4 regions of the Streptomyces sp. NPDC101225 genome follow, and region 4 is predicted to be linked to each of the others. Evidence: riboswitches for the same ligand, from Rfam matches in the RefSeq annotation. Region 4 holds a riboswitch; each other region holds the start of a gene.
The links. A riboswitch is a leader RNA that binds a small molecule or an ion and turns the genes downstream of it on or off. The one in region 4 is predicted to bind cyclic di-AMP.

Region 1: another riboswitch for cyclic di-AMP. It lies ahead of ACIRPX_RS36220 (peptidoglycan DD-metalloendopeptidase family protein); the one in region 4 lies ahead of ACIRPX_RS25010 (transglycosylase SLT domain-containing protein).
Region 2: another riboswitch for cyclic di-AMP. It lies ahead of ACIRPX_RS23785 (M23 family metallopeptidase); the one in region 4 lies ahead of ACIRPX_RS25010 (transglycosylase SLT domain-containing protein).
Region 3: another riboswitch for cyclic di-AMP. It lies ahead of ACIRPX_RS28255 (C40 family peptidase); the one in region 4 lies ahead of ACIRPX_RS25010 (transglycosylase SLT domain-containing protein).

The regions. Positions count from the first base shown of each region.
Region 1 is NZ_JBIWOE010000038.1:33,065-35,258, reverse strand. It holds gene ACIRPX_RS36220 (peptidoglycan DD-metalloendopeptidase family protein) at 116-1,051, opposite strand; cyclic di-AMP (ydaO/yuaA leader) riboswitch at 1,056-1,214, opposite strand; gene ACIRPX_RS36215 (alpha-galactosidase) at 1,511-2,194, opposite strand, start outside.
Region 2 is NZ_JBIWOE010000017.1:121,294-123,487, reverse strand. It holds gene ACIRPX_RS23790 (GntR family transcriptional regulator) at 1-310, opposite strand, end outside; gene ACIRPX_RS23785 (M23 family metallopeptidase) at 498-1,274, opposite strand; cyclic di-AMP (ydaO/yuaA leader) riboswitch at 1,287-1,482, opposite strand; gene ACIRPX_RS23780 (M16 family metallopeptidase) at 1,681-2,194, opposite strand, start outside.
Region 3 is NZ_JBIWOE010000023.1:70,733-72,926, forward strand. It holds gene ACIRPX_RS28255 (C40 family peptidase) at 1-1,097, opposite strand, end outside; cyclic di-AMP (ydaO/yuaA leader) riboswitch at 1,151-1,323, opposite strand; gene ACIRPX_RS28260 (DUF5997 family protein) at 1,536-1,940, opposite strand; gene ACIRPX_RS28265 (LysR family substrate-binding domain-containing protein) at 2,023-2,194, shown strand, end outside.
Region 4 is NZ_JBIWOE010000019.1:12,653-14,846, reverse strand. It holds gene ACIRPX_RS25015 (HAD family hydrolase) at 1-595, shown strand, start outside; gene ACIRPX_RS25010 (transglycosylase SLT domain-containing protein) at 636-1,118, opposite strand; cyclic di-AMP (ydaO/yuaA leader) riboswitch at 1,123-1,328, opposite strand.

The DNA.
Region 1 (2,194 bases), on a different contig from region 4:
TGTTGTCAGCTCAACCGCCCTGCCTGAACGCGGACATGCGGACATACCGAAGGCCGGACCCGGGGATCGAGGTCCGGCCTTCGGTGGCGTGTCAGGCAGGTTGCCGCCGGGGGGGTCAGCCGACGGTGACGCCCTTCGAGCGGAGGTAGGAGACCGGGTCCACGTCGGAGCCGTAGTTCGGCGTGGTGCGGATCTCGAAGTGCAGGTGCGGGCCGGTGACGTTGCCGGTCGCACCGGAGAGGCCGAGCTGCTGGCCCGCGGTCACGGCCTGGCCGGCCGAGACGGATATCTGGGACAAGTGGGCGTACTGCGCGTAGTGGCCGTCGGCCAGCCTGATGACGACCTGGTTGCCGTACGCGCCGCCCCAGCCGGCGGAGACGACCGTGCCCGAGCCGACCGCCTTGACGGTGGTGCCGGTCGGGACGACGAAGTCGACGCCGGTGTGGTAGCCGCTGGACCACATGCTGCCGGCCACCTTGTAGCCGGTACCGATGGCGGAGCTGTTCACCGGGAGGGTGAAGCCGCTGCCGGTGGTCTTGGAGGCCTGCGTCGCGGTGGTCTTCTGCGCCGACGACTTCTTCGCGGCCTGCTTCTTGGCGGCCGGCTTCTTGGCCGGGGCCTTCGGGGCGGCCGAGGACTTGGTGGCGCTCGGCGCGGCCTTCTTGCCGAGCGTCAGCTTCAGGCCCGGGTGGATCAGCGACGGGTCGTCGCCGACGGCCTGGCGGTTGTCCGAGTAGATCTTCTTCCAGCCACCGGACACGTGCTGCTCGTCGGCGATCTTCGCGAGATAGTCGCCGGACCGCACCGAATAGGTCCGAACGCCGTCGTGATGCGCGGCATTCTTCTTCTCGGTGGCCTTCTTCTCGGCGCCCGGAAGGGACTGGACGGCTTTTTGCGAAACCGACTGGGAAACGGAGTCGGCGGTGGCGGCGTGGGCGCCGGTGGCGCCCATGAGCGGGAGCGCGAGCGCGGCGCCACCGGTTCCGGCGACGGCGATGGTGCGGGTGAAGCGCAGGGACTTCGGACGGCGGTGCTTACCCTTCGCGGGCATGACGAATTCCTCTCCGGCGCCTACGAGGTGAGCTGTCGGGTGCGAGCTGGAGATGCCCGGCCGCGCGTTCGACGCGGCTTTACCCCAAGCCGTTCCGGAGACCGGAACAGGCGGTGATACCTGTGGGTCCCCCGCTCCTGCCGTTCACGGGTGAGTTGTGCGGGCACCGGACGGCGGCAGGATTGGGCGTCCGTCCGGATCGGTGGCGAACGTAAGCGACGAGGACGCAATGGGACAAGTGACGGTTCCCCGGGAAAGCGTTTCTGTTGATCCTCAATGGGAAACAGTGGTGACCCTGCGTGGATTACGGAGGTGTCTTCCCGGTCGAATTCCCTTGTGAAACGCGTGAATTACGTGAACATGACGGACCACGTTCGGTCACGGATATGACGCTCCTCACGCGCCGTGCCGCCAGGATGCCTTATTCCGGAGCGAGTTCGGCCAATACGGACACATCGCTCAGATGCGGCGCAGCCGGAGGACGGCCGCGTCGAGATCACCGCGCAGCCCGGTCCGCAGTCCGTGATGCAGAAGGACGGCACCCCTATGGATTTCGCCCGTTTCGTGGCATTCGTACGAGGCTGCCGGGTCAAGACCCTTCAGCCGCAGCGCGGGTACGGGTTCGCCGTAGCGCTGTGCCTGGAGCCAGGCGAGGACGACCGCGTCGTCCCCGCGCACGTACTGCACCGCGCTCAGCCCGCCCGCCGGCGGCCGCAGCCGGTAGAGCTCGCCGTGCTGCACCAGAGGCCGGATCCGCCGGTACAGGGCCACCCACTCCCCCGCCTCGGCCAGCTCCTCCTCGCTCCAGCGGGTGAGGTCGCCGCCGACTCCGAGCACGCCGGCCATGGCACTGACGAACCGGAAGCGCAGCGAGCTGACGCGGCCGTTGAGCTGGGTGTTGGGGCTGTCGGTGACCCAGGCGGCCATCACGCGCGCGGGATGGATCTGGCTGAAGCCGTGCTGGACGGCCAGCCGGTCGAGCGGATCGGTGTTGTCGGAGGTCCACACCTGGTCCGTGCGGCTCATGATCCCCAGGTCGATGCGCCCGCCGCCGCCCGAGCACGACTCGAAGGCGACACCGGGGTGCGCCGCGCGCAGCCGGTCCAACAGGGCGTACAGGGCGTGGACATGGTCGGTCCACAG
Region 2 (2,194 bases), on a different contig from region 4:
GGACCTTGAGGTGGGCCTCGGTGCGCCGCTGGGCGGCCCGGGAGGCGGCGAGCGGCTCCAGGAGCACACGCATCTCCAGCAGGTCGGCGGCCTCCTGCTCGTTCGGTTCCGCCACGCAGGCGCCCGCGTGCCGCCGGGTCACCACGAAGCCCTCCGCCTCCAGGGTGCGCAGCGCCTCGCGCACGGGGACGCGCGAGACACCGTAGCGGCGGGCGAGGAGTTCCTCGGTGAGCCGGCTGCCGCGCTCGTAGACACCCGCGACGATGTCGTCCCGGATCGCTGTGCACACCGAGTGCGCCGGAATACGCATGACCGACCTCCGACTTAATCCCCGTGAAACGCCAATGATTGACGTGTGTTCCGGTGACTCTATTGCACGGGGCCGGAATTTCCGACGGCGGGCCGGAATCCATGGATATTTTTTGGACACCGGGGCCGGCGAAACCGAAAGGCCCCGGCCGGGAGGCCGGGGCCGGGGGAGGTCGCGCGGAGGTTCGTCAGACGCCGACGCCGTGCGAGCGCAGGTAGGCGACGGGGTCGATGTCCGAGCCGTACTCGGGCGTCGTGCGGGCCTCGAAGTGCAGGTGCGGCCCGGTGGTGTTGCCGGTCGAGCCGGACAGGCCTATGTGCTGCCCCGGGGTGACCGTCTGGCCGGCCGAGACACCGATGGACGACAGGTGGCCGTACTGGGTGTACGTGCCGTCGTGCATCCTGATGACGATCTCGTTGCCGTAGGCGCCGCCCCAGCCGGTCCGGACGACGGTGCCGGCGCCGACGGCGTGCACGACCGTGCCGCTCGCCGCGTGGAAGTCGATGCCCGTGTGGCTGCCGGAGGACCACAGGGAGCCACCGGTCTTGTAGCCCGTCGACACGTACGAGTGCGACACCGGGGCGACGAAGCGGTTCAGGCGCCTGCGCTCGGCCGCACGGGCCGCGCGTTCCTCGGCCGCACGCTCCGCCTTGGCCTTCGCGGCGGCCTTCAGGCGCGCGGCCTCCTCGGCGGCCTTCTTGCGGGCGGCCTCCTCGGCGGCGTGCTTCTGGGCCTCGGCCTGGGCGTCGATCTGGTCGGCGATCGCGTTGCCGATGGTGATGACGGGGTTGAGCCCGGTCTGCTCGAAGGAGTGGTCGACGGAGTTCCCGGCGGCGAACGAGGGGGCGGCGAGAGTGCCGACGACGCCGGTCGTGGCGAGGGCCGCGACCCCGGCGGCCCTGACGGTGCCGCGCTTGATCATGCTGGGACGACGGTGCTTCCCGGTGGCGCAGTTGAACGCCATGAACTGGCTGGTCCTTTCCTTCCCTCTCGCCTACCGGGTTAGCTGACGGGTTCGGAGCAGGAAGGTCTCCTACGGACCCCCTCGCCGGTGCGCGGGCGTCCGATTCACCCCAAGGACTCGGATCCCGCCGGCCGCGACGGCGGCGACGGAAGGGTGGGTCCCCGGCTCCCCTGGCTCGCGCCGTACGGGGACTCGGCGATGGCTGTCCGGTGCCGCGGGCGCGGCGCACTGCCTGACGAACAGCCCGGAAGACGCTAGGCAGAGCCGTCTTCAATCCCCAAACGGATCCCGGCTTTTGTAGCGCATCCCACAGGGCAGACGGGCAACTCTCCCCCAATTCGGACATACGAGGGCCCTGGTGACACATCCGTCACCAGGGCCCTCACGCGTGCGTGCCCCGTACTCGCTACTCGGCGGACACCACGGTGACTTCGCCGATGCCCAGAGCCGCGACCGGCTCCTTGATCTGGCTCGCGTCACCGACGAGGACCGTGACCAGGCGGTCCACCGGGAAGGCGCTCACGGCGGCCGCGGTGGCCTCCACGGTGCCGGTGGCGGCGAGCTGCTGATAGAGCGTCGCCTGGTAGTCGTCGGGCAGGTGCTGCTCGACCTGGTCGGCCAGCGTGCTCGCCACGGCCGCCGCGGTCTCGTACTTCAGCGGCGCCACCCCGACGAGGTTCTGCACGGCGACGTCGCGCTCGGCGTCCGTCAGGCCGCCCTCGGCCAGCGTGCGCAGCACCGTCCACAGATCCTGCAGTGCCGGGCCGGTGTTGGGCGTGTCGACGGAGCCGCTGATGGCGAGCATCGCCGCACCCGTGCCGTCCGGGGCGGACCTGAGGACCTGGCCGAAGGCGCGCACACCGTAGGTGTAGCCCTTCTCCTCGCGCAGGACGCGGTCCAGACGGGAGGTGAGGGTGCCG
Region 3 (2,194 bases), on a different contig from region 4:
TTCCACGCGGCCTGGGTGAGGCCGGCGTTGTCGTACGACTCCGGTCCGACCGCACCCCACAGGCACGGCCTGCCGATCTGCGCGCGGGCGAAGGCGACGGCCCGGTCGGCCTGGGTGCCGACGGGCGTCTCGACGGCGGGGATGCCGGTGTCGAGGACACTGGGCCGCGGTGTCCGCCACTCCTCGGCGGCGGGCACCCCGGTGTCCAGCACGCTGGGCTGCCGCAGCCGTATCCGCCACTCCTCCTCGGCCGTGGCCGCGCCCATGTCGGGCACGGTCGGCTGCCGCGTCCACCACTCCTCGGCGGCGGGCACCCCCGTGTCCAGCACGCTGGGCTGCTGCAGTCGCCACGCCTCCTCGGCCGCACGGCGGGACTGCTCCGCCGGGTCCTGCCATGCGGTGAGGGCCTGGGGCTGGGCGGCGGCGAGCGGAGCCACGGACGTCTGCCGGGCCGTGTAGCGGTACAGCAGGTCGCTGGCCGTCGCGATCTTGCGCTGGTTCGCCTGCTTGGAGCGGCGCAGCACCGTCTGCCTCGGCTCCGGCGGGGCCGCGGGCGGGGCCGAGCTCTCCTGGCGCTGGGCCGGCACGGCGGGCAGCGCGGCCGCCGGACCGGCCGTCAGCTCCGCGGCGGCACGTCCGCGGGACTCCGCGGCGGGCAGTTCGAGCACGGGCCGGGCGGGCGCCTCCAGCTCCCGGGCGGCACCGGCGGCCCGCGGCACGGGCGGGCGCTCGGGCTCCCTCGGGCGGGCCGGCGCACCGGGCCGGGCGGGCATCCGGTCGGCCGGCAGGGTCGCCGGCACCGTCGGGCCCAGGGACGAACGCGCCCCCTGGAACCACTGCCGGGCGATGGTGTCCAGCTCGGGATCCGAGGTCCGCCCACCGCCCGCGGGGGCGCCGCGGCCCCGGGACGCCGACTGCGCCCGGGTGATGTTGTGCAGGCCGGTGTCGCTCTCGGCCCGGTCGTACAGGCTGCTCACCCGTTGCCGGACGTCCTCGCGACTGGGGCCCTCGTCCCCCGTGACCGGTGCGGCGTCGGCGGTCTGCGAGAACAGGGCCACCGAGGTCAGGGCAGCGGTGGCGAGAGCGGAATTGCGCATGCCGGGGCCGGGGCCTCCGGGGCGCGACGATCGTTCCGGCGCCATGGGAGCCGTACTCCTTCCATCTCCGCCTACCGAGTTAGCTGTCGGGTTCGGGCGGTAGATCCGGAAGGTATGCCCTACGGCCCCTGCCCTGGTGGGCGGTCGGGCCGATTCACCCCATCGTTCGGTTGGGTCCCCGGCTCCGGCTGCCGCGCGGGCGCACCGGATTCGGCGGAGGCCGCACGTCCCGGCGGGGCGCCGGAGGAACTCGTGCGGCCTGCCGCCAAACTAGCCAACTTGTGCGGCTCGTGTGAAGGTTGAGGGGCGGAATGTCCGATACGCTTTTGTGACCTTCGTCGTGACGCTCCGTCAGATACGTGGTTCGTGCACACGGCGGGTGCGGAAGGCGACATTCCGTCGCGGACGGCCGGGGTTCGGCACGCGGACGGCGAGGGTTCAGGACCGGCCGGACTCGCTTCGGGCCGCACGCTCGGCGTCGCGCTTCTTGATCCGCGCGCCCTCCTTGCGGACCTCCGCCTGGGTCGCGCGCTCCTTCTGCAGCCACTCGGGCAGCTCCTGCTTCAGCGCCTCGATCTGCTCGGTGGTGAGCGCCTCGGTGACACCGCCGCGCGCGAGGCCCGCGATGGAGACGCCCAGCTTCGCCGCGACCACCGGACGGGGGTGCGGACCGTTGGCCCGCAGCTCGCGCAGCCACGCGGGCGGATCGGCCTGCAGCCGGTCGAGCTCGGCCCGCGAGACGGCACCCTCCCGGAACTCGGCGGGGGTGGCCTCGAGGTACACGCCCAGCTTCTTCGCCGCGGTCGCGGGCTTCATCGTCTGGGGGCTCTGGTGCGACTTCATGGGGCCAAGGGTATCGAGCGGGGGCGACGGCCCCGACCGCGGCCGGTGATCCGGCACCGGGCGCGGCCGGTAGCCTTGCAGCGTGACAGGCTCGGATGAATCCCCCACGTTCCGGCTCGCGTACGTCCCGGGGGCGACGCCCGCGAAGTGGGTGCGGATCTGGAACGAGCGCCTGCCCGAGATCCCGCTGGCCCTCGTCGCCGTACCGGCCGCCGAGGCGTCCGGCGTGCTGCGCGCCGGTGACGCCGACGCCG
Region 4 (2,194 bases):
TCTGCTGTGGTCCGTCACCCTGGACCGGGAGCTGGCCGAGACCGCCCTCGGCAAGATCGAGGCCGAGGTGGGCCAGGTCTCCGCGGCCGTCGACCAGGACGGCGTGGACGGACTCACCCTCATCGAGCCCGGCTACCTGATGCCGCACCCCACGCTGCCGGCCGTACAGGTCGACCGGCGCGACGACCTGTGGTGCGCGCCCATCAGCAAGGTGCTGCTGCGCCATCCCGAGCTGTCCGACGACGAGTTGGCGGCGACGGCCCGCTCGGTGGTCGGTTCGCTGGCCACCGTCACCATGTCGGGACCAGGAACCGTCGAACTCCAGCCATGCGGCATCACCAAGGCGACGGGTCTGGCCCTGGCGGCCGCGCACCTGGGGCTCGGGCCGGGGGAGACCATCGCCTTCGGCGACATGCCCAACGACATCCCCATGTTCGACTGGGCGGCGCACGGCGTCGCCATGGCCAACGCCCATCCCGAACTCAAGGCCGTGGCCGACGAGATCACCCTGTCGAACGAGGACGACGGCATCGCCGTCGTCCTCGAGCGGCTGTTCTTCAGGCTGGAGGAGCTCAGTGGGAGCGGTGAGTTCTGAGGCCTCTCCGCCAGGTCCCGCAGGCCCCTCCCGGCCGGCTCTAGTAGGCGCCGTAGACGTTGTCGATCGACCCGTAGCGCGCGGCCGCGTACTTGCAGGCGGCGGTGATGTTGGCGACCGGGTCGTAGGGGTTCATCAGCGTGCCGGGCACGTGGTAGGCGAGGAAGGTCGGGTCGATGACCTGGAGCAGACCCTTGGAGGGGGTGCCGGCGAGCGCGTTCGAGTCCCAGTTGTTGATGGCGGCGGGGTTGCCCGAGGACTCGCGCATGACGTTGCGGTAGATGCCGTCGTACGAACCGGGGATGCCCTGCTGCGCCATGACCTGCAGGGAGGCCCGGATCCAGCCGTCGAGGTTGTCGGCGTAGCCCATGGAGGTCGCGGTGAGCGTCGTCGGCGTGGCCGCCGAGGCACTGGTCGCGCCGATGACCGGGAGGGCCAGAACGGCGGCACCGGTGCCGAGGACGGCGAGCTTGCGGGCGAGGCGGGAGTTCCTGGGACGACGATGCTGAGCGGCAGCAGACATGGGGGATTCCTCTCCGGCGCCTGCGAGGTGAGCTGTCGGGTTCGGGCGGGAGCTGCCCGGCCGCGCGGCCTTGCGGCGGCGCGGCTTCACCCCGAGCCGGTCCGGGGCGGTGCCCGGTCCGGCGACTTACCTGGGTCCCCCGCTCCTGCCGTGCGAGTGAGTTCGTCGATGGGTCGGCCGGGCTGCGGCAGGATTCGGCGTCTGCCCGACTGGCCGGGAACGTATGCGAGAGCACATGTCCGGAACAAGTGCCGGATTCACAGACCATGCCTATTGACCTTGGTCTGAGGCTTATGGGGCGCTTGATCCTTTGCTGCCGCCAATCCTCAACTGGCTTGCGGACGGCGGAAGAACGGAAGTGGCTGATGGACCGTCGGATCGCGGGGTGACGTGACCCAACTCACTGGCATCCGCAAGAGTGGCAAATCGGGCAATGAGCCCAACTCATGTTCAACCAGCCGTCCATGGGATCCGCCGCCCCCAAGTCCGGTGACGGGCCGCCGTTTCGGCCTCGGTGCAGATCGCCTTATTGAAGGTGAAAACGGACGAACCAGGGTCATCCGTTCCGGACCGCCCGGCCGTGCGTCCGCCGGTACGTCCGCTGCTGTGCCCGCCTCCGTGCCCTCGCCCGTGTCCGCTTCCGTGTCCTCGTCCGTGCTCGCCTCCGTGTCGCCTCTGTGTCCTCGCCCGTGCTCGCCTCTGCGTCCTCCGCCGTGGCCGCCTCCGTGCGTCGCGCCGCATCCGCCGCCGTGTCCGTGCATGCGTTCGCCCGGATGTCCGCCGGGGCGGAACCTCTCATGTGGTGCAGATCGTTCTCATGGCGGTCGTCCTCTGGAGGGGTGAAGTCACGAGAGTCTTCGGGACACGGGCCGCCACCTCCCGCCGGGGCGGCCGACGCGCCGATAGACAAGTCGGCAGATATCCGCTCATATGAGGCGATCAAAAACATAGCGGTCGTGATCCGATACCGCCCGTGGTGGACGGGTGGGCGGCATGGGTGATCGAAAGGTGACCGGATACGCTGACTTGAGTGATGGCAACGACCTATCGACAAACCGCGTGAACCGCAGGTAGAC